One region of the Actinoplanes sp. HUAS TT8 genome, then DNA from elsewhere that is predicted to be linked to it. Evidence: riboswitches for the same ligand, from Rfam matches in the RefSeq annotation. Region 1 holds a riboswitch; each other region holds the start of a gene.
The links. Region 1 has a riboswitch for cobalamin ahead of ACSHV8_RS38850 (ribonucleoside-diphosphate reductase subunit alpha). Riboswitches for the same ligand answer to the same signal wherever they lie in the genome.
Positions count from the first base shown of each region.

Region 2: another riboswitch for cobalamin. It lies ahead of metE (5-methyltetrahydropteroyltriglutamate--homocysteine S-methyltransferase); the one in region 1 lies ahead of ACSHV8_RS38850 (ribonucleoside-diphosphate reductase subunit alpha).
Region 3: another riboswitch for cobalamin. It lies ahead of bluB (5,6-dimethylbenzimidazole synthase); the one in region 1 lies ahead of ACSHV8_RS38850 (ribonucleoside-diphosphate reductase subunit alpha).

Region 1 is NZ_CP195646.1:8,740,162-8,747,440, forward strand. It holds gene ACSHV8_RS38835 (VWA domain-containing protein) at 1-399, shown strand, start outside; gene ACSHV8_RS38840 (peptidase) at 399-1,175, shown strand; gene ACSHV8_RS38845 (ribonucleotide-diphosphate reductase subunit beta) at 1,353-2,348, opposite strand; gene ACSHV8_RS38850 (ribonucleoside-diphosphate reductase subunit alpha) at 2,348-4,837, opposite strand; cobalamin riboswitch at 4,969-5,191, opposite strand; gene ACSHV8_RS38855 (hypothetical protein) at 5,256-5,702, opposite strand; gene ACSHV8_RS38860 (DUF6346 domain-containing protein) at 5,734-6,285, opposite strand; gene ACSHV8_RS38865 (hypothetical protein) at 6,379-7,279, opposite strand, start outside.
Region 2 is NZ_CP195646.1:5,700,636-5,707,914, forward strand. It holds gene ACSHV8_RS25515 (sensor histidine kinase) at 1-1,093, opposite strand, end outside; cobalamin riboswitch at 1,206-1,414, shown strand; gene metE (5-methyltetrahydropteroyltriglutamate--homocysteine S-methyltransferase) at 1,511-3,748, shown strand; gene ACSHV8_RS25525 (NUDIX domain-containing protein) at 3,979-4,581, opposite strand; gene ACSHV8_RS25530 (BTAD domain-containing putative transcriptional regulator) at 4,633-6,540, opposite strand; gene ACSHV8_RS25535 (methyl-accepting chemotaxis protein) at 6,693-7,279, shown strand, end outside.
Region 3 is NZ_CP195646.1:4,263,848-4,271,126, reverse strand. It holds gene ACSHV8_RS19250 (LuxR C-terminal-related transcriptional regulator) at 1-2,019, opposite strand, end outside; gene ACSHV8_RS19245 (NADP-dependent oxidoreductase) at 2,141-3,007, shown strand; gene ACSHV8_RS19240 (TetR/AcrR family transcriptional regulator) at 3,147-3,743, opposite strand; gene ACSHV8_RS19235 (TIGR03620 family F420-dependent LLM class oxidoreductase) at 3,863-4,696, shown strand; gene ACSHV8_RS19230 (SDR family NAD(P)-dependent oxidoreductase) at 4,698-5,435, shown strand; partial or broken gene bluB (5,6-dimethylbenzimidazole synthase) at 5,487-6,124, opposite strand; cobalamin riboswitch at 6,161-6,364, opposite strand; gene ACSHV8_RS19220 (nitroreductase/quinone reductase family protein) at 6,397-6,873, opposite strand; gene ACSHV8_RS19215 (LLM class flavin-dependent oxidoreductase) at 6,915-7,279, opposite strand, start outside.

The DNA.
Region 1 (7,279 bases):
AAGGCCGCCACCAAGGACGGCCGTGAGCTGGTCCGCGGTCTCGACGCGGGCAGCGGCCGGACCGACGTACTGTCGGCCGGTCTTCGCTGGTCGGCCGATGAGCAGAAGGCCGACGCCAAGGCCTCGGCCGAGGCCGCGGACGCCGACGAGGTCGAGGAGACCACTCAGACCGAGGTCTGCCTGATCGTCAGCAACTCGTTCGCGTCCAGTGTGGTCACCCAGACCGGCATGCCGGTCGAGCTGAGCATCGATCTGATCGACGCCTCGCACGCCCCGGACGCTCCCGGCCTGGGCCGCGGCTTCCTGTTCCTGCTGGTCCTGGCGATCGCCGGGCTGGTCGCCGGCGTGCTCGCGGGCTGGATCACCCGTTACTGGGTCGCCACCTGGAGGGAGAACTGATGCGGATCAAGCAGCTCGCCGTCGCCGGAGCCGTGCTCTTCGGCATCGCGGCCGTCCCGGCGCCGGCATTCGCCGACGACCCGTCCCCGGCTCCCGCGGTCAACGTCGCCGGCACCTCGTTCCTGACCGCGGTGCCGATCACCGCGAACCAGCCGGTCCAGGTCGGTGCGGTCACCGGCGACTACCTGTACTGGCAGTTCAACGCCGAGGCCGGGCAGCGACCGGACCTCACCGCCACGGTCACCCTGCCGGACAAGGGCCGCACCGGCGACGAGTCGTGGATCGTCGAGGTCTTCGACGGGCTGCGCCGGCGACAGGCGTGCGTGGCCGGCGAGCAGAGCCCGATCGCCGCCAAGGACGCCGGCCAGGTCACCCTCGGCTGCCGGCTGCGCCAGGTCCGCTCGTGGGCCGAGCCGCAGGACGGCGACCCGCTGCCGGGCACCTACTACGTGCGCCTGTCCAGCACGAAGGTGCCGGAGAAGGACCTCGGCCTGCCCCTCAAGATCAGCCTCGCGCTGGCCACCCCGAAGGGCGACCTCGACGCTGACCAGGGCGAACTCGCCAAGCCGCTGGTCCCGAACAACCAGCCGGGCACGGTCCTCACCGGCCCGGCGCCCGCGGTGACGCCCTCGGCCGAGGCCGACGACAGCACCTTCAGCGCCGACTGGCTGCCGGACTTCTCCGGCCGCTGGTTCTGGACCGCCGGCGGCGGCATCCTGGCCGCGCTGGCCGGCCTGTTCGGCTTCTCCCTGACCCGGCGTCGCCGAAGGATCTAAATCTTTATTTCCTAGGTCCGCCGTGGTCCAGATCGTCGCTCCCGCGGGGACCCTTCCGACCTGAGCAGGGCGCTGGCGCGCCCAAAACACTCAGCCCGAAAGGGCGACGTGGTCGGGTGGGCACGGTCAAAGCAAAAAGGCCCGGAACCGGTTGACCGGTTCCGGGCCTTTCAGTTCTTAGAAGTCGTCGTCGAAGCTGACGCTGCCGGTGACGCCGACCTGGTAGGCCGAGACACGGCGCTCGAAGAAGTTCGACAACTCCTGCACGTCCTGCAGTTCCATGAACGCGAACGGGTTCTTGCTGCCGTACATCGGAGCAATCCCCAGAACCTGCAGGCGCCGGTCGGCGACGTGCTGCAGGTATTCGCGCATGTCCCCGAGCGACATCCCGGAAACACCCTGCGCCAGCAGGTCCTCGGCGAACTGGACCTCACACTCGACGGCCTCGGCCAGCATGTCGCGGACCTGCTGCTCCATCTCGGCGTCGAACAGGTCCGGCTCTTCCTGACGCACGGTGTCGACGACGTCGAACGCGAACGCCATGTGCATGCTCTCGTCGCGGAACACCCAGTTCGTCCCCGACGCCAGACCCTGCAGGACGCCGCGCGAGCGCAGGAAATACACGTACGCGAAAGCGCCGTAGAAGAACAGGCCCTCGATGCAGGCGGCGAAGCAGATCACGTTGAGCAGGAATGCTCGCCGATCCGCCTTCGTCTCCAACTTGCGCAGATTGAAGACCGAGTCGATCCACTTGAAACAGAACTCGGCCTTACGCGCGATCGACGGAATGTTCTCGATCGCCGCGAACGCCTCGAACCGCTCGGCCTCGTCCGGCACGTAGGTGTCGAGCAGGTTCAGATAGAACTGAACGTGCACGGCCTCCTCGAACAGCTGCCGCGACAGGTAGAGCCGGCCCTCCGGCGAGTTCACGTGCTGGTACAGGTTGAGCACCAGGTTGTTCGCCACGATCGTGTCACCGGTCGCGAAGAACGCCACCAGACGCGAGACCAGGTGCTTCTCGGCGTCCGAGAGCCGGGCCAGGTCGGCCAGGTCGGAGTGCAGATCGACCTCTTCGACGGTCCAGGTGTTCTTGATGGCGTCCTTGTAGCGGTCGAAGAAGTGCGGGTACTTCATCGGCCGCAGGGTCAGGTCCATTCCAGGGTCGAGCAGCATTACTGGCAAGCCTCACAGATATCGGGGTTCTCAAGGGACGCCGCGAGCACACCATCGGTGTCGCCGAGCAGGTTCAGGCTGAGCGTGGCGACCTGGCCGGGACCGGACGGGTTGGCGACCAGGGTGGTCGTCTGAGCCGGCACGACCGCCGTGACAACGGCCGGAGTGACCGGTGCGGCGGCGGCCGGCGCGACGGCCGTGGTGGCCTGCTGGATGCGCGTCGCCGGACGCGAGCGCAGGTAGTACGAGGTCTTCAGCCCGGACTTCCAGGCGTAGAGGTACATCGACGAGAGCTTGCCGATCGTCGGCGCGGCCATGAACAGGTTCAGCGACTGCGACTGGTCGATGTACGGCGCGCGGGCCGCGGCCAGGTCGACCAGGGCACGCTGCGGGAGCTCCCACGCCGTACGGAAAATCTCGCGAATGTCCGAAGGAAGCTCGGCGATGCCCTGCACCGAACCCTCAGCGCGCTTGATCGCCTCCCGGATCGGGGCGGTCCACAGCCCGCGGGCCTTCAGCTCCCGGACCAGATACGTGTTGATCTGCAGGAACTCGCCGGACATGGTCTCGCGCTTGAACAGGTTGGACACCTGCGGCTCGATGCACTCGTAGCAGCCGGCGATCGACGCGATGGTCGCCGTCGGCGCGATCGCGATCAGCAGCGAGTTCCGCAGCCCGTGGGCCACGACCTTCGCGCGCAGCGCGTCCCAGCGCGCGGTCTGCGACACGGTGGCGCCCCACAGGTCGGGGTGCAGCTGACCCTTGGCCGCGCGGGTCTCCGCGTACGCCGGATGCGGTCCGAACTTCTCGGCCAGAACCGTGGACGCCTCCAGCGCGGTCAGGAAGATCTCCTCCTGCACCCGCGTCGACAGCTCCTTGGCCTGCTCGGAGTCGAACGGCAGGCGCAGCGTGAAGAACGCGTCCTGCAGACCCATCAGCCCGAGCCCGACCGGCCGCCACCGCGGGTTGGAGACCGCGGCCTGGTCCGACGGGTAGTAGTTGATGTCGATGACCCGGTCCAGGAACACCACAGCGGTCCGCACCGTCTCGCGCAGCCGCTCCCAGTCCACACCCTCGGCCGTGGTGTGCGCGCCCAGGTTGATCGAACCCAGGTTGCAGACCGCGGTCTCGGCGTCGCTGTTCACCTCGAGGATCTCGGTGCACAGGTTCGACAGGTGGATGGTGTTACCCGGGGCGCCGGTCTGGTTCGACAGCGCGTTCGAGCGGTCCTTGAACGTCATCCAGCCGTTGCCGGTCTGCGCCAGGGTTCGCATCATCCGCCCGTACAGATCGCGGGCCTTGACCTTCTTGATGGCCTTCTTCTCGGCCGCCCGGTACGCCTCGGTCCACTCGTCGCCGAAAAGATCCGGCAGCTCGGGCGCGTCCGACGGGTCGACCAGCGACCACTCCTCGTCGGCCTCGACCCGGCGCATGAACTCGTCCGGGATCCAGTTGGCCAGGTTCAGGTTGTGGGTGCGCCGCGACTCCTCGCCGGTGTTGTCGCGCAGCTCCAGGAACTCCTCGATGTCCGGGTGCCACGGCTCCAGGTAGACGCAGGCCGCGCCCTTGCGCCGGCCACCCTGGTTGACCGCGGCGACACCCGCGTCGAGGGTCTTCAGGAACGGGACGATGCCGTTCGACTTGCCGTTCGTGCCGCGGATCAGCGCGCCCCGGCCGCGGACCCGCGACCAGGCGATACCGATACCGCCGGAGAACTTCGACAGCTTCGCGACCTGGTGGTACCGCTCGTAGATCGAGTCCAGCTCGTCCTTGGGCGAGTCGACCAGGAAGCAGCTCGACATCTGGGTGTGCCGGGTGCCGGAGTTGAACAGCGTCGGCGAGCTGGGCAGATAGGCCAGCGACGACATCAGCCGGTAGAAGCCGATGGCCTCGTCGGCGTTCTCCGAGAGGCCGCAGGCGACCCGGAGCAGCCAGTACTGCGGGGTCTCGATCGGGACCCGCTTGGTGGGGTGGCGGAGCAGGTAGCGGTCGGCCACGGTGCGCAGCCCGAAATACTCGAACCGCAGGTCGGCGTCGCGGTTGATCGCCGCATCCAGCTTGTCCCGATTTTTTGTGACAAAAGCCAGCGTAGCGTCGCTGATCAGGCCCTCGACGTGACCGAGCGCGATCGACTCGCTGAACGTGGTGACGCCCTGCTCGCCCACCTCCTGCTCGACCACATCGACGAGCAGGCGCGCGGCCAGCCGCGAATACTGCGGCTCCTCGCCGATCAGCTCGGCCGCCGTCTGGATCGAGAGCTTGTCCAGCTCCTCGGTGGTGGCGCCGTCATACAGCCCACTGATCGTCTTGGTCGCCACCCGCAGCGGGTCGACCTCGTCCAGACCGGTGATCCACCGCTCGACCGCGGCAACGATCTTGTTGACGTCGACGGGCTCCAGCTCGCCGTTGCGCTTACGCACCTGCATGACATGGCGGCGCTGCCCCGGAACGGCCGCAGCCTCCAGGCTCTTCTCCGGCGTGAGCGTCATGGCCCTCTTCCCTCGCGAGTCAACACGGCCGCAACCCGCGCAGGAAGACACCATGCTTGCCCCGGACGCGCAAAAGCGCACGGAGAAGCGAGGCGTCGGCCGTCCCGCGCGGCCTTCGACCGCCGCACACGGTCGCATGCGGCGCGCTGGCAGGTCTTCGGACTCGTGGGCGTGGCCCCTTCTTCAGGCCGGTCCTACTGACCGTCGCTTCCCAGACCTTGCGGCCCAGTGCCGTGTGACGGCGGTCGTTCCCACTCACCGCTGCGGGGCAGTTCCGGTATCACACCGGATTCCCTCTTACCTCGGCCCACCCCTTTCGGAGCACACCGAACCAGCTGCGATGGACACTATATATGGGTGCGGCTCGCGCCACGCAACGCCACATGGTGTGTCGCACGCCGCCACCCGAAAGATCCACTCAGTCGCCCGAAAACCCCCAGAAGTAGATCTCGGACGGATTACCGGCATCGTCGTGCAGCACCGCGCACCGGCCCAGCCAGCGCTCCTCGGCCAGACCCTCGATCGCCTCGACGTGCGCCCTGGTCAGCCTGGTCACCCCCGCGGTGGCCAACACCTCATCCTCCCGGACCGGGACGACGGTGCCCAGCGACGCCTTCGCCCTCGTCGGCACCACCTCGTGCACGTCAAGAATCGAATGGGTCCCGCTCTCCTGCACACTCTCCGACGACCACAGCTCCTCCTCGGTCCGAGGCCGGTTCGGAAAGTCGGCGGCAGACTTGCCCAACTCATACGGCTCGGCCCACCAGTAGTCGCCCTCGTCGAAGACCTTCGCCCGCAACTCATCGAGCGCCCGGCCCAGGTCAGGCTGGTACGCGACGTAATAACTCCATCCAGAAGCACCCATGCCGACATCGAAGCAGAGGGGTACGACAGAACTACTCCCGCCGCCGGAACAGACCCTTGAACCAGTCCCGCACCATGCCGAGAAGCAGGAGGATCGGCACCACCCCGAAGAAGCCGATCACGGCGGCGATGAAGGTCACCCATCCCCGGGAGGGCAACTCGGCGCGCGAGTACCCGACACTCCCCCGACTGCCCCGGTTCTCGCCGATCGTGAAGGTGTCACCGGGCTTCTCATCCGTGAAGAAGCCCGGCTTGTCGATCCTCACGCGGTAGCCACCCCACGCGACCGACACGACGCACGCCTTGTAGTAGCCGAACCCCTTGAGGCTGATGGGTCCTCGGCGCTCACAGCTCACAACCGTGGCCTCGCCGGTCCGGCCGGCATCGGCAAAATCCGCACCGGTGAACCGCGCGACGGTCATCGAGGTGGCCAGCAGAACGAACGAGACAGCCAAAATGATCAGAACGCCGAGAACATCGCGGAACCACCCACCGCGCTTGGTCTCGACCGCCGGCCCGGTCTCCGCGGCCCGCTTCTTGGCAGCTCGGGAGCGGGCAACGCCGGCTTCGGCCTCGGCCAGCATCTCAGCCATGCGGCGCCTGCGATAGGCCGCCCGGTTCTCATCAGTCATCGCACACCTCCAAGAGCATTCACCGGGATATGCCGGCGGAGTGGATCATTCTTCCAAGAGGGTGTCGCCGGTGGCGGCGCCGTTCTGGATGCTGTTGCCTCTGAGACCTTCACGCAAGGCATCGACGGCGACCTTCGCCTTCGTACCGTAGACGACGTCATCGACCTGGTCGAAGGTTCGGTACGCCGCCTTGTAGGCGCCCCATGAACCCGCGCTGTCAGCGAGATAACCATCCGCTTCGGCGAGCTTCGCAGAATTGAGGAACACCGACCCGAAGGTGGCTTCCTCAAGAAGTCCCTTGACGTTGCTGCAAATGGTCACGACGGGCGAGAACTTGGCACCGAGTTCGGCGATGGTGTCGGTGAGTCGTTGCAGGACCCGGACGATCTTCCCGGTGTATTTGGCGACCAGAAGCGCCACCTCGGCCAGGACCTTGGGAATCGTCACGACCAGGAGCGCCTGCAACGCTTTCGAGATCGCTGCACCCACGACCTCCGAGATCAGGTCGCGCACAGTATTGCGGATCACGCCCACGATCGAGCCCGCGATGAGCGTTGCCTCAGCCATGACGCCGGCCACCTCGCCCAACGCGAGTACGCCGTTGGCCATACCGGCCGCTTTCGCGCGATACGCGGTCACGGCCTCCGCCTCCCACGGCGCGGTCGCCGATGTGACCTGTTCTCCGAAGAACGTCAACGTTTTCTGGACCCGCACCTGCATGTTGCGCCAGGTCTCGGCGTGCCCTTCGATTTCTTTCGGATCACCGGCCAACCAATCCAGTGGCTGCCGCAGACAGTCGAGATGTTCCATCAGCCAGCCGACGCCCGCAGCGAAGACCGCCTGGAACGGATCCAGAACGGCGCCGAGCGCACTCAGTCCGAGAACACCGAAGTTGCCGAATCCGGTCAAAATTTTGCCCTGAGCGAAGCCTTCGCCCATGCTCATC
Region 2 (7,279 bases), 3.0 Mb from region 1:
GTTTGAAGCCGGCGGTGATCCGGCCGATCCGGGAGAACGAGAGCAGGTCGTTGATCAGCCGCTGCATCCGCTGGGCGCCGTCGACCGCGAACCCGATGTACTGCTCGCCGCGCTCGTCGAGCTGACCGGAGTAGCGGCGCTGCAACAGCTGGCAGAAACTGGCCACCTTGCGCAGCGGTTCCTGCAGGTCGTGCGAGGCGACGTAGGCGAACTGCTCCAGGTCCCGGTTCGACCGGGTCAGCTCCTCGGCCTTCAGCTCCAGCTGCTCGTTGATCGCCAGCACCTCGGCCCGGGCGTCGCGGACCACGGTCAGCTCGGCCGCGATCTGGCGCCGCATGCCGTCCACGTCGGCGGCCAGCGCGCGCAGCTCGGGCGAGCCGGAACTGGTGATCGGCCGGTCGAAGTCGCCGCCGGCGACCTGGCGGACCTGCCCGGCCAGGTCGGTCACCGGCCGGTGGACCAGCCGGTCGAGCAGCAGCAGGAGCATCGCCCCGACCAGCAGGAGCACGGCGGCGGCGACGGCCATCAGGGTGACCAGGGTGGAGGCGGTCCGGCGGGCGTCGGCCACCGCTTCGTTACGCAGTTTCAGGATGTCGGCCTGCAGCCGGTCGACCGCGACCCGCAGCGCGTCGAACCGGCCGGTGCCGGTGGTCGCGGGATCCGGCAACCCGGCCTTGGCCGCGGCGACGGTCGGCTCGGCCACGGTGTGCCGCCAGTCGGCGGACCGCTCGCGCACCGCGGCGAGGTCGGCCCGGATGGCCCCGGTGCCGTGCTCGTCGTTGAGCGACTCGATCTGGGCGAGCAGTTTCTGCTCGGTGGCCACGCCCTGCTCGTACGGCCGCAGGTTGGTGTCCGAGCGGCTCAGCGCGTACCCGCGGACGCCGGTCTCCTGATCCAGGTAGGCCGAGTACAACTCCTGCCCGGCGATCCGCATCGGCCCGGTCTGGTCCAGGATCACGTCGAGGTTCTTGTTGCTGTTCACCGCGGTCATCGACGCCAGGCCGCCGATGCCGCCGAGCAGTATCCCGGCGATCGCGAACAGCACCGCGACCCGCCGTCGCAGCGTCCACGAGCTCAGATCGGCGCGGCTCATCAACATCCCCCCAGGCGAAGGCGCGGAACAGGCACCGCAGTATGCCGCACCGTCCGCCCACGACAGTTGCCCCGCGGCAAATATCATCCCCCGGCACCGCCGGGCAGTCGGTAGCATGGCGTCCGGTGCTGGTTCGCCCCGTCCGCCAGGCGGGGCGTCGTAAGAGGGAATCCGGTGCGATACCGGAACTGCCCCGCAGCGGTGAGTGGGAACGAAAGCCGTCAACAAGCACTGGACCGGCAACGGTCTGGGAAGCGACGGCCGGTAGGAACGAGTTCGGCGCCCACGAGTCCGAAGACCTGCCAGCGCTGCGCCTGCCGTCCGGCGGGCGCCGCCGGCGGTCCCTCGGGAGGACCCAGGGGTGAGAGCCCTTCCTTCCGTGTGCCCGCCGGGCGCTTCGAGGGAAGGAAAGACCCTGTGAGCACCACATTCGGCCAGAGCACCGTGCTCGGCTATCCGCGCATCGGCGCCGACCGCGAGCTGAAGCGGGCCGTCGAGGCGTACTGGGCCGGCACCATCGACGCCGAGGCCCTGGAGACGACCGCGGCCGGGCTGCGCGCCGAGGTCTGGCAGCAGCTGCGCAACGCCCGCCTGGACAGCATCCCGTCGAACACGTTCTCCTACTACGACCACGTGCTGGACACCGCGGTCGCGGTCGGCGCGATCCCGGAGCGTTTCCGGCGGCTCGGCCGGTCCGCCCTGGACACCTACTTCGCGATGGCCCGCGGCGCCGACACCGAACCCACCCTGGAACTGACCAAGTGGTTCGACACCAACTACCACTACCTGGTCCCCGAGATCGGGCCCGGCATCACCTTCACCCCCAACCCGGCAAAACCGATTTCCGAGTACGCCGAAGCCCGCGCCCTGGGCATCGAGACGCGCCCGGTGCTGGTCGGCCCGGCCACGTTCCTGCTGCTGTCCAAGCCGTCGTCGCTCGACCGCCTCGACGAGCTCGTGGAGACGTACGCGCAGATCCTCACCGCCCTGGCCGAGGCCGGCGTCACCTGGGTGCAGCTGGACGAGCCGGCCTACGTGACCGACCGCACCCTGGACGAGATCGACGCCCTGCAGCGCGTCTACACCCGGCTCGGCGAACTGAAGAACCGGCCGCGGATCTTCGTGGCCACCTACTTCGGGGAACTCGGGGACGCCCTGCCCGCCCTGCTCGGCACCCCGGTCGAGGCGATCGGCCTGGACCTGGTCGCCGGCCCCGGCAACCTGGCCCGCCTGGCCGCGGCCGCCCCGTTCGGCGGCAAGACGATCGTCGCCGGGCTGGTCGACGGGCACAACATCTGGCGCACCGACCTGCGGGCGGCCGTCACCAACGGCACCACGCTGACCGCGCTGGCCGATCACGTGGCCGTCTCCAGCTCGTGCTCGCTGCTGCACGTGCCGGTCGACCTGTCCGTGGAGACACGGCTCGACCCGGCGCTCACCGAACGGCTCGCCTTCGCCCGGCAGAAGGTCGACGAGGTGGTGCTGCTCGGGACGGCACTGCGCGACGGAACCGCGGACCTGCCCGCACCGCTGCCGCCGACACCGGCGGGCTGGCGGCTCACCGCCGTACGGGAAAAATTGGCAAGCCTGACCCCGGCGGACCGTGAGCGAGCCGGCTATGGGCAGCGTGCGGCTGCGCAGCAGGCGCGGCTGAATCTTCCGGAGTTGCCGACCACCACGATCGGTTCGTTCCCGCAGACCGCGGAGTTGCGCCGGGCGCGGGCGCAGCTGCGGGCCGGGACCCTCGACGCGGCCGGCTACCGGGAGCGGATGCGGGCCGAGGTCGAACACGTCATCCACCTGCAGGAACGCCTCGGCCTGGACGTGCTCGTGCACGGCGAGCCGGAACGCAACGACATGGTCCAGTACTTCGGCGAACAACTCGACGGATTCGCCGCGACCGACTCCGGCTGGGTGCAGTCGTACGGTTCGCGGTGCGTGCGCCCGCCGATCATCTACGGCGACGTGGCCCGCAAGGCGCCGATGACCGTCACCTGGTCCGCCTACGCCCAGTCGCTGACGACCAAGCCGGTCAAAGGCATGCTGACCGGGCCGGTCACCATTCTGGCCTGGTCGTTCGTGCGCACCGACCAACCCCGGTCGGACACCGCCGACCAGGTCGCGCTCGCCCTGCGTGACGAAACGGTCGACCTGGAGGCGGCCGGGATCACGGTCATCCAGGTCGACGAGCCGGCCCTGCGCGAAACGCTGCCGCTGCGCCGGGCCGACCAGAAGGCGTACCTGGACTGGGCGGTCGGCGCATTCCGCCTGGCCACCAGCGGGGTCGCCGACGACACGCAGGTCCACACCCACCTGTGCTACTCCGAGTTCGGCGAGGTCATCACCGCGATCGACGCCCTCGACGCGGACGTGACGAGCATCGAGGCGTCCCGCTCCAAGATGGAAGTCCTCGACGACCTGGCCGCCATCGGCTACAGCCGCGGCGTCGGCCCCGGCGTGTGGGACATCCACTCACCCCGCATCCCGTCCGAGTCCGAGATCGTCGACGCCCTGCGCCGCGCGGTCACGGCCGTACCGGCCCGGCGGCTGTGGGCGAACCCGGACTGCGGCCTCAAGACCCGCGGCTACCCCGAGGTCGAAGCGTCCCTGAAACACCTGGTGGCGGCCGCCGATCGGGTCCGCTCCCGCCCCTGACCGCGGCGTGTTCAATGGCCGTCGCCGCCCTGGTCGGCGACGGCCACCGCGTCCCTCCTCGAACGGTAGGCCGGCGCCCAGGTCCGGGCCGGCGATGCCGTGCTCGGCCAGAGCCGCGACCGCCTCTCGCACATTTCGCCCACGACCAGCAGAACCGCGGTCGAGGCGGTCGGTGTGCCAGTCCGCGGGGTCATGTCGCGCGGAAACTCTCGGACGAGCGCTTCCGGCGATCAGGGACGGTCAGGCCTCCCAGGAGGCAACGATCCCGGCCGCCCGGGCGATGTCCGGTCCAGGGCGGCCAGGAAGCGGAAGAAGTGCGGGTCGAAACGGCCCGGATCGGCGTCGGCCAGCTCAGCACGGCTCCACCAGCGGACGGCGTTGAACTCGCCGGCGTCCGGGCGCAGGTCCTCGTCGCCGGTGCAGGCCAGGACGTACCAGAGGCTGACGTCGGTGTGGCCGTGGTCCTGCCCGACCGTACGCGTGACGGTCAGGAAGATCGGCGACCGGGACAGACCGGCTTCGCCCAGGCCGAGCTCTTCCTCGATCTCCCGCCCGGCGGTCAGTGCGGGATCCTCGTCGACCTCGACGTGGCCGCCCGGCGGCAGCCACAGCCCGGCGTTGACGTGGTCGACGAGCAGGATCCGCCCGTCCGCGGCGACCGGCACCACGTACGACACCAGGTGTTGCGGCGGGGACGCCGGCTTGACCCGGCGGAACACGTCGTCGGTGCCGGCCAGCCAGGCCAGCGCCGACGCGCGATGCTCGGCGCCGAGTTCGTCGACCGGTGAGAGCCGGGACACCAGGTCGTGGATCACCGCTACGGACTCGCGCATCCGGGAATGCTGTCACGAACGTCGCGGCGTTGCCGCCCCGGCGCGCGTAGTTCACGGGACGGCGTTCAGCGCGGCCAGATGTTCCGCGACCGGGCCGAGGGTCAGGGCGCCGCTCGCCGCTCCGGCCCATTCGCCTTTGGCCGGGGTGAGGGCCCGGATCGCCCGTACCGTCGCAATGGGATCTTGGGCGGCGACCGCCGCTTGCCCTAACAGGCACCACAGCGCCTCGGCGAGCGGGTCGGCCGGTGGGTCGGGCAGGTCGGCGAGCGCGGTCCGGCCCGGTTCGAGCAGGGCCAGCACCCACGGCGCGTAGGGGCCGTATCCGGCGTCGTCGGCCACCGGCGGCAGGCCGCGGCGCAGGTGCAGGCCGAGCCGGGCCAGGGGCAGCAGCCCGTCGCGCATGCCGGGCATCCCGGCCTGGTCGAGGCGGGCGGCGGCGTCGCGGTACAGCGTCTCGGCCCGCGGCACCGGGCACTGCTCGGCCACGTCGGCGCGCAACGCCCGGTACCACTGGGTGAACACGGCGACCAGGGGCCGTTCGTGCCGCCCGGCCAGGTCGTCGGCGGCCCGCGCGTGGTCGTCGGCCCGGTCGAACGCGGCCACCGCGCACCCGGACTGCATCCGGATCAGGTGGCCGAGCACCTCCATGTTGGGCAGGTCGTGCCGGGCGCCCAGGTTCACCAGTTCGGCACCGATCCGGTCGCGGCGGGCCGAGCCGCCGGTGGCGGTGAAGCTCTGCATGAACACGCCGTTCAACGCGAACGCGAGCAGCCCCGGATCGTCGAGGTCGCGGGCGATGGTCTCGGCCTGTTCGGCGCAGGCGACCGGCCAGGCTTCGCGGGTGCCGCGCGACTCGATAGCGATGGTGGCCAGCAGCCGGGCCCGGGCCGGGTCGTGGCCGGCCGCCGGGAGGGCCCGGGCCGCGGCGGCGACGATGCCGGCGGCCTGGTCCGGGTCGTCGGCGCGGGGCCAGATGGCCGGCACGTCGTAGGCGCCGATCACCCGTGCGGTCAGGGCCGGGTCGCCGAGTTGTTCGGCGGCGGCGACCGCGGCGGCCCGCTGTTCCCGGGCCGCCTCCAACCCGCCGGGGCCGGTCACCGCGAGGTTGCGCAGCAGGCCGACCGCCGATTCCAGCCGCACCCGGGCGCCGCCGGGCAGCACCCGGTCGTAGGCGGAGGCGGCCCGCATCAGCACCTCTCCGGCCGCGTCCAGGCGCGGTTCCTGTCGCAGGATGTCGGTCTCCAGCGCGCGCAGGGCCGGGCCGGGTTCCACGCCGAGATGCTCGGCGAGCAGGTCACGGGCGCGCCGCAGCACGGCCAGGGCGTCACCCTGCCGGCCCGAGCGGTACAGGGCCAGCGCCAGCAGCCGCCACCCCGGTTCCCGCCACGGATGGGCGGTGACGTGCTCGTCCAGGTCGGGGACGGCCTCGGCGGCCCGGCCCAGGTCGAGCCGGGCCTCGGCCCGCCGCTCGACCGCCTGCAGGCGCAGCTCGGCCAGTCGGGAACGGTCGGCCCGCGGCCACGCGGCGTCCGGGAAGTCGGCGTAGGCGGGACCGCGCCACCACGCGAGCGCCTGGTCGAGCCGGGCCAGCGCCGCCGGCGGTTCCGCGGCGGCGGCATCGGTCACCGCCTGCTCGAACCGCCACGCGTCCACCTGATCGGGCTCGCACCGCAACGCGTACCCCGCACCCTGGGTGACCAGCAGCGACGCCGGGGCCCGGGCCGCCCGGCCGGGCTCGACCGCCTTGCGCAGCGCCGCCACGAACGTCCGCACCGCGGCCACCGCACCGTCCGGCGGCGACACCCAAAGATCATCAACAAGATCATTGAGGGGTACGACGCGACGCCGCGCCACCAGCAGCCGGGCCAGCACGGCCCGGTGCATCGGCCCCTTCAGCGCGACCGCCCCGCCCTGCTCGTCCTCGGCGACGACCGGCCCGAGCACGCCGAATCGGATCACCCCGTCACGCTACCCCGGCGTTCACCGGCCGCCGCCGGTCCACCGAGCGGCGCACGAGCCTCAGGAGCCCCACCGGTACGGGACGGTTGCCCCGCGTCACCGAAAGCACGATTCGCCCGGTCTGAATCGTCCGACTGACTATCGTCGGAAACGTGCTCACCGAACACCGGAATCCGCTGCTGGGATGGTTCGCCGACCGCCGGGTCCGCAGCAAGATCCTCAGCACCGTGGCGCTCGTCGCGCTGATGGGCGGCGTGATCACGGCGGTCGCGGTGAGCCGGATGAACTCGCTCAACGAGAGCCTGCGCGAGATCGAGAGCCGCAACGTGGAGAGCCTCGCGCGGCTCAGTGACGTTCGCGGTGAACTGGCCCTGGTCTACAGCGCGACGCTGACGTTCGCCAGCGTCACCGACAAGGCGTTGAAGGCGCAGACCGTCGAGCGGGTCAACACGCTGACCGCCGAGGTCGACAGCAAGTTCACCGAGTACCAGAAGACCATGGCGACCAGCACGGGCGCCCAGCAGCACGCCACCGACTTCCTGACCAGCTGGGGCCGCTACAAGCAGATGCGCGCCGTGGTCATCTTCGGCGAGGTCCCGACCGCGGACCTGAACCTGCCGTCGGGCACCGCCGCCGTGGTGGCCGAGTTCCGCACGACCGTGGAGACCTACAACACCGCGCTGGACGAGCTGGCCAACGACGAGCGCGCGGCGGCGAAATCGATCACGGGCGACAGCAT
Region 3 (7,279 bases), 4.5 Mb from region 1:
AGCGGTGGCGAGCTCGCTGCGGGCGGTGACACCGAGCTTCGGGAAGATGCGGTAGAGATGACTGCTCACCGTGCGCGGCGACAGGAACAGGCGCTGGGCGATCTCCTTGTTGGTCAGCCCGAGCGCGGCCAGCTCGGCGATCTCGCTCTCCTGCGCGGTCAGCGCCTCCCGTCCGGGCCGCCGGACCGACTCGCCGGTGGCGCGTAACTCCTGACGGGCGCGGTCGGCCCACGCGTCGGCGCCGTGCGCGTCGAACAGGCTGGCCGCCGCGCGCAGGTACGGGCGGGCTTCGGCGTGCTGACGATCGCGGCGCAGGCTCACCCCGTACGCGAAATCGGCTCTTGCCTTGTCGAAGGGGTGCGCGGGCAGCACCTCGGCGACCTCGCCGGGCGCGTGACCGGCCGGGGATTCGTGCAGCCGCAGCTGCACGCGGGCGGCGTAAAGGCCGCGCGCCAGGGCCGGTGAGCAGCGGGTTTCCGCCTCCTCGTCCAGTTCGGCGAGCAGCTCGGCGAGTTCCGTGGTGCGTCCGGCGAGCACCGCGGCCTCGGTGAGCGAGCCGATGGCCCAGAAGCGGACCGTCGGGTGGAACGCGATGTCGCCCCGGTCGAACATCCGCCGCAGGTGATCGAAAGCGGCCACGCCGTTGCCGACGGCGAGCGCCGCGGTACCGCGCACGAGCTGGCACAGCCCGATCAGGTGCGCGCCGTTGGGCAGCAGTTCACGCACCGCGGTGTCCACGGCCGTCTCGGCCGCCGGCTGGTCGCCGCGCAGCGCCGCGACCATGCCCCGGGCCAGCCGGGCCAGGATCGCCCAGCGGGGCTGCGCGGTCCGCTCGGCCAGCGTGATCGCTTCGCTCGCGGCCCGCTCGATCGCGTGCGCGTCGGCCCGGAAGACGCCGATCCAGGCCTCGGTGACCAGCGCCTGGGTGAGCCGGCCGAGCCGCTGCCGGTCGCGGCAGCGGGCGATCGCCCCGGCGATCAGTGTCCGGGCCGGCGCGACGGCGCCGACCGCGAGGGCGCCCCAGGCCAGCATGGTCTGCTCGGCCGCGTCGACCGGCGCGGTGGACAGGAACCGGGGCAGCGCGGCGAGCACCTCCTTGCCGTGCTCCAGCGGTGCGACCAGGGCCAGCAGGGCGACCGCGCGGGCCTCGGGCACGCTGTCGCGCCGGGCCAGATCGGTCATCGCGGCGCGGACCTCGGCCTCCAGCGGCGTGACGAACAGCTGCACCACGATCTCGCCCAGAATGTCGAACGCCCCGCCGCTGACCTGCGCGAACGCGAGCAGTCGGGCATTGGTGACTTCGAGGTCGGCCCCGGCCCCGCCGTCGTGCCAGTTCAGCCAGAGCCGATCCCGATCGGTCAGCCGGTCTCGGTCGATCATGTCCCGTACGGCCTCGGCCACCCCGGCATCGTCGGCGCACACCGCGGCCCGGAAGAGGTAGCGGGCCGGATCCGCGGCGAGAGCGGCCGCGCGTTTCCAGGTGACGAGCGCGGCCCGGGTGTCACCGCGCCGCTCCTGCTGCCGGGCGGCCCACTCCAGGGCGTGGGCGTGCGCCTCGTCCGGCCCGCAGGTCAGCCGCCGCGGGCCGTCGCCCAGCCCGAACAGCAGCGACGACCGGGTCAGGCGCCGCCCGGCGAACGTCAGGACCTGCCAGGTCGGTTCGTCGAGCCACTGCGCGTCGCCGGCGATCAGCAGGGTGGACGGTTCGATCAGGTCGACGACGGCCAGCGCGACCCGGTAGGCCCGCCGGTCGGTGGTGTCACCGGCGAGCACCTGGTCGATCGTGCGGTGGGCGGAACCGGTCACCAGCGGGCGCAGGAGCCGTTCCAGGGCCGCGTACGGCACGTCGGCCTCGGCGGGCACCCCGGTCACCCGGAGCACGCGCCACCCGCGATCTGTCGCCTCGGCCGCGGCCCGGTCCAGCAGGGTGGCGTGGTCGTCCCCGGTGACGGTCAGTGCTCGGCCGGGCTCCTCCAGGAGCGTGGCCGGCCAGGTCTCAGGGGGCGGTTCCGCTGTCACCCGCGGAAAGCTACCGGGAACTCGTTACCGGCATGATGCGGGATCCGTCACGTGACTGCGGGATGACCCAAACGGCGTCCGCGGTGCCCGGATTTCCTCAAGATCGACATAGGGTAGCGGCATGACCAGGGCGATTCTTCTTGACGGCTACGGAACTCCGGACGTGCTGCGACTCGGCGAGACCGAGGTCCTCGAACCGGGCGCCGGGCAGATCCGGGTCGCGGTCCGGTTCGCCGGTGTCGGCCCGACCGACGTCGCGATCCGCTCCGGCCGGCTGGCCGCCCGGTTCCCCGGCAAGGTCCTCGGCTTCGAGGCGGCCGGGACGGTCGAGAGCGTCGGCGCCGACGTCACCGACGTGACCGTGGGTGACGAGGTGGCGGTCTTCCTACCCGATCTCGGCGGCTACGCCGAACTGGTCGTCGCCGACCACTGGGTGCCGAAGCCGCCCGCCCTGTCGTGGGCCGACGCCGCCGCGCTGCCGGCCTCCGGCGAGGCCGCGGTCCGCGTGCTCGACCAGCTCGCGGTGACGGCCGGGGAGACGGTGCTGCTGCTGGGCGCGGCCGGGTCGGTCGGGACGATCGCGACCCAGCTCGCCGTGGCCCGGGGCGCGACGGTGATCGCGGCCGTCCGCCCGGACGACTTCGCGCTGGCGTCGAGCCTCGGCGCGACACCGGTCGACTACCGGACCGTGCCGGGGCATCGCGTCGACGCGGTCTTCGACGCCTCCGGGCGCAGCGACCTGCCCCGGATGATCGAGCTGGCCGGCGGGCCCGAGCGGGTGATCACGCTGTCCGACCCGCACGGTCCGGGGTTGGGCGTGAAACTCTCCGAGGTGGTTCCGTCGCAGGTCAAGGCCGCTCTGGCGACGGTCGTGGGCGCCGGGCTCACGCTTCAGGGGCGGACCGTGGCGCCGCTGGCCGACGCCGCTCGCGTGCACGCGCTCCTGGAGAGCGGCTCCGCCCGTACCAAATTTGTGTTGGAAGCTTGATGATCTTAAATGTGAAGATGATCTTGGCCGGCTTCCACCACATGACCCACCCCACCGAGGGGAAGCCCCCGCTGACAGTGTGGCCGGATTTTCCAAGATCGTGCGGGTGGTCTGTGGACAGGGCGTCGGTGTGGAAAACCTAGTGCGGAATCGCGCGTAGGGCGAAGTCGACCGTGGCGTGCAGTGCGGCCCGGTCGACGCCCGCGGCAGCGTGGACCGCGTTGCCCTCGCTGACCACCATCACGTAGCGGGCCAGGGCGACCGGATCGGTCCCGGCCGGCAGATCGTTCTCGGTCACCGCCTGGGTGAGGCGCTCGGCCAGGGCGGCTTCCCCGGCGAGCCGGCTCGCGGCCAGGAACTGGGCGATGTGCCCGTTGTCGCTGCCGCAGGCGAGCCCGCCCTGGATGGACAGGCATCCGGCCGGGCGATCGGTTCTGGTCAGTGCGTCGGCGTTGGCTCGGAGAAAGGCTTCGATCACCGTGTACGCGGTGGGCCGGGTCATCGCCTCGCGCACGTAGGCCATGTCGATCTCGGCGTAGCGCGCGACGGCCCGCCGGAACAGCTCGTCCTTGTTGCCGTAGGCGGCGTACATGCTGGTGCGGTTGATGCCCATCGCCCCGGTGAGGTCGCTCAGCGACGCGCCCTCGTAGCCGTGCCGCCAGAACACCTCGACGGCCCGGTCCAGGGCCGCGTCGGCGTCGAAGCCCCGGGGCCGTCCGCGTTCCTTGGTGGTCATCGCGTTGCCTCCCCGTCGTCGTGACGCACCTCATCTTAACCGATCGGTACAGAAATAAGTTCCCGCGTGCTAGCGTTTCGTCATTCGGTACCGAGCGGTACAGAAATGGGGTCGGGATCATGGAGACTCTGGGACGCGTAGGCGTCTGGAGCATGGAGTTACGCGGCGCCGGGCGGCCGCGGGTGCGCGACGCCGCGGCCGAGCTGGACGCGCTCGGATGGCGGACGATCTGGCTGCCCGGCCTGGACGGGACCGGCGTCCTCGACGACGTCGACCACCTTCTGGTCGCCGCGCCGAACAGCCAGGTGGTCACCGGTGTCCTCAACATCTGGGGGCAGCCGGCGTCGACGCTGGGCCCGTGGGCCGCGGCCCGGCAGGACCGGGTCGTGCTGGGCCTGGGCATCGGCAGTCCGGCCGGGGCGGCCGCGCACGGGCTGGACTACGGCAAGCCGGTCGAGTCGATGCGGCACTACCTGGACGAGGTCGGTCCGGGGCGGCAGCTGCTCGGGGCGCTCGGGCCGAAGATGGTCGAGCTGGCGGTCGCCCGGACCGCCGGATGGCATCCGTTCCTGGTGACACCGGACTACGTGTCGGCCCACCGGGAGATCGTCGGCCCGAAGCCGCTCATCGCGCCGCACCAGGCCGTCTTTCTCGGCACCGACGTGGCCGAGGCCCGGGCGGCGGCCCGCGCCGGCATCGGGATGTTCCTCGGCTTCCCGACCTATCGCAACAACCTGAAACGGCTCGGGTTCACCGACGACGACCTGGCCGGCGGTGGCAGCGACCGGATCATCGACGCGCTCGTCGCGCACGGCACGGCCGAGGACATCCAGCGGCGGGTGCGCGAACACCTCGACGCGGGGGCCGACCACGTCGCCGTACACGTCCTCGGATCTTCTGCACTTCCCCTCGCGCAGTGGCGTGAGCTGGCGTTTCTTTCGAAGGAGAACTGACATGACCAAGACCGCACTCGTCACCGGTGGCACCTCCGGCATCGGCCTGGCCGCCGCTCGCCGGCTCGCCGCCGACGGCTTCCACGTCTTCGTCACCGGCCGCAGCCAGGAGACGCTCGACCAGGCCGTGGCCTCGATCGGCGCCCACGCCCAGGGCATCCGCGCCGATGTGGCGAACATCGACGATCTGGTACGGGTGGCCGACGAGATCCGCCGTCGCGGCGACGGGCTCGACGTGCTGTTCGCCAACGCGGGTGGCGGCGAGTTCGCGGCGCTCGGTGACATCACCTGGCAGCACTACGCGGACACGTTCAACACCAACGTGGGCGGCACGCTGTTCACCGTGCAGACCGTGCTGCCGCTGCTCAACCGTGGTGCGTCGGTGATCATCACCAGCTCCAACATCGACGTGAAGGGCGCCGCGTCGTTCAGCGTCTACGCCGCCAGCAAGGCCGCGCTGCGCTCGTTCACCCGCAGCTGGGCGGCCGAGCTGGTCGGCCGCGAGATCCGCGTCAACAGCATCGCTCCCGGCCCGATCGAGACGCCCGGCCTCAGCGGCCTGGCCCCCGACCCGGCCTCGGCCGAGCAGCTGCTCAAGGGCCTGGCCAGCGGTGTCCCGATGAACCGCCTGGGCAAGCCGTCGGAGATCGCGGACGTGGTCGCGTTCCTGGCCTCGGACGCCAGCTCGTTCATGACCGGCGCCGAGATCTACGTGGACGGCGGCGCCAGCCAGGTCTGACCCGGAGCCCGGCCGGCGATCCGTCCTGGACCGCCGGCCGGGACCGCCGCACTATCCGGCCCGGCCGCCGCCCCAGCGGTCCGTGTGGCGGGCCAGTTCCAGCGGCCGGCGGCTGCGCCAGCCGTGCCGCTCCAGGTCGGGAACCTCCGGCAGCCGGCTGACCGGGCCCACGCACAGCCAGGCGATCGGCCGGATGCCGTCCGGGATGCCGAGCAGGTCGCGCAGGAACTCCTCGCGGTAGAACGACACCCAGCCCACGCCCAGCTCCTCGGCCGTGGCCGCCAGCCACAGGTTCTGCACGGCCAGGCAGGTCGAGTAGAGACCGGCGTCGGCGATCGCGTGCCGCCCCAGGACCGCCGGGCCACCCCGGTCCGCGTCGTAGGTGACCACGATCGACAGCGTCGACTCCAGAACGCCGTCGATCTTGATGCGGGCGAACCGGGCGGCGGCCTCCGGGCCCAGCGTGGCCGCGAAGACGTCCCGCTCGTGACGAACGTGCTCGTGGAAAGCTTTTTCAACCCCTCATCGCGTACGACCACGAAGTCCCACGGCTGGGACAGGCCGACACTGGGAGCGGCGTGGGCGGCGGTCAGGATCCGGTCGAGGACGGCCTCCGGCACCGGCCCACCGGTGAACTCGGCCCGGACGTCCCGGCGGCGGTGAACGATCTCGTACAGGTCGTGCGACATGGGCAGGCTCCCGCTGCGCTCAGCCCCGGGCAGGCCGGGGCGATCGGACGCGAGGCCGGTCTTCGGACTCCCGGATCGTCACCTCACCGCCCGCCTTCCCGGCCCGGTCCGGGCCAGTGGCTACGCGCGAACGCGTGTGGGCGGCAGCTCCCCGGTCACCGCGGCGGGCCCGTGCCGGATTCCCACCGGCTTCCCGATTCTCCCCGCGAACAGCGGGGCACCTCGCAACAGTTCGTGCCGCGGCCACCCTATCCGGTTCACCGCGAGCCCGGTCAGCGCAGGGTCAGGCGGAACGAGCGGGCGCCCGCGGCCCAGGCCAGGTGCAGGTCGCCCGGGTCGGGGTTGCCCCGCTCGTCGAAGCCGATCTTGTTGAAGCCGGCGAAGTTGTGGTTGTCGCGCGCGATGATCGCGTAGTCCGCGACGACCGCCTCCTCGCCGGTGTGCGCGACGACGTCGGCCCGGCGTCGGCGGCCCTTGAAGCGGACCTCGACCGGCTCGCCGGTGCGCAGGTTGCGGCCCCACCCGAACGGGGTGCCGATCAGCAGCGTTCCCTCGTGGAGCGTGTAGGCGACCGGCACGGTGTAGCGCTTCCCGGACTTGCGGCCCACCACGTACAGCGTGATCAGCCGTTTGCCGATGCCGCGGGACACCAGTGGCACGCGCAGCAGGCCGCGGACGATCCGGTTGGCGACGCCCTGCAGCGCCATCGTCTGCGCCCGGCCGGCGGTGGAGGCGTGATCCTCGCTCATGACGAGAACTCTTCCGGCCCGCCACCGCCGCCGCAAGGGTTTCAGCCGCGTTCGGCCTCGACCAGCGCCCGGACGGCCGGGGCGACCTCGGCCGCGTACTCCTCGATGGCCGCCGGGTCGTCGCCGGCCAGGATGAACGTGCTGATCCCGTGTTCCAGGACCAGCCCGGCCAGGTCCTCGGCCCACTGCTCGGCCGGCCCGTTCAGGAACGACCGCCCGAACTGGCTGAACGTCCCGTTGATGTTGAGCAGCCGCCGGATCCGATCGGGCGAGCGGCCGGCTTCGGCCGCGCTGTCGTCGATGTGCTTGTTGATCGTCGCGTAGTCGCCCGGCCCGCCCTCGAGGTAGGACAGCGACGGCAGCACCCCGTCGGCGGCCCGCCCGATCAGGCGCAGCATCCGAGGCT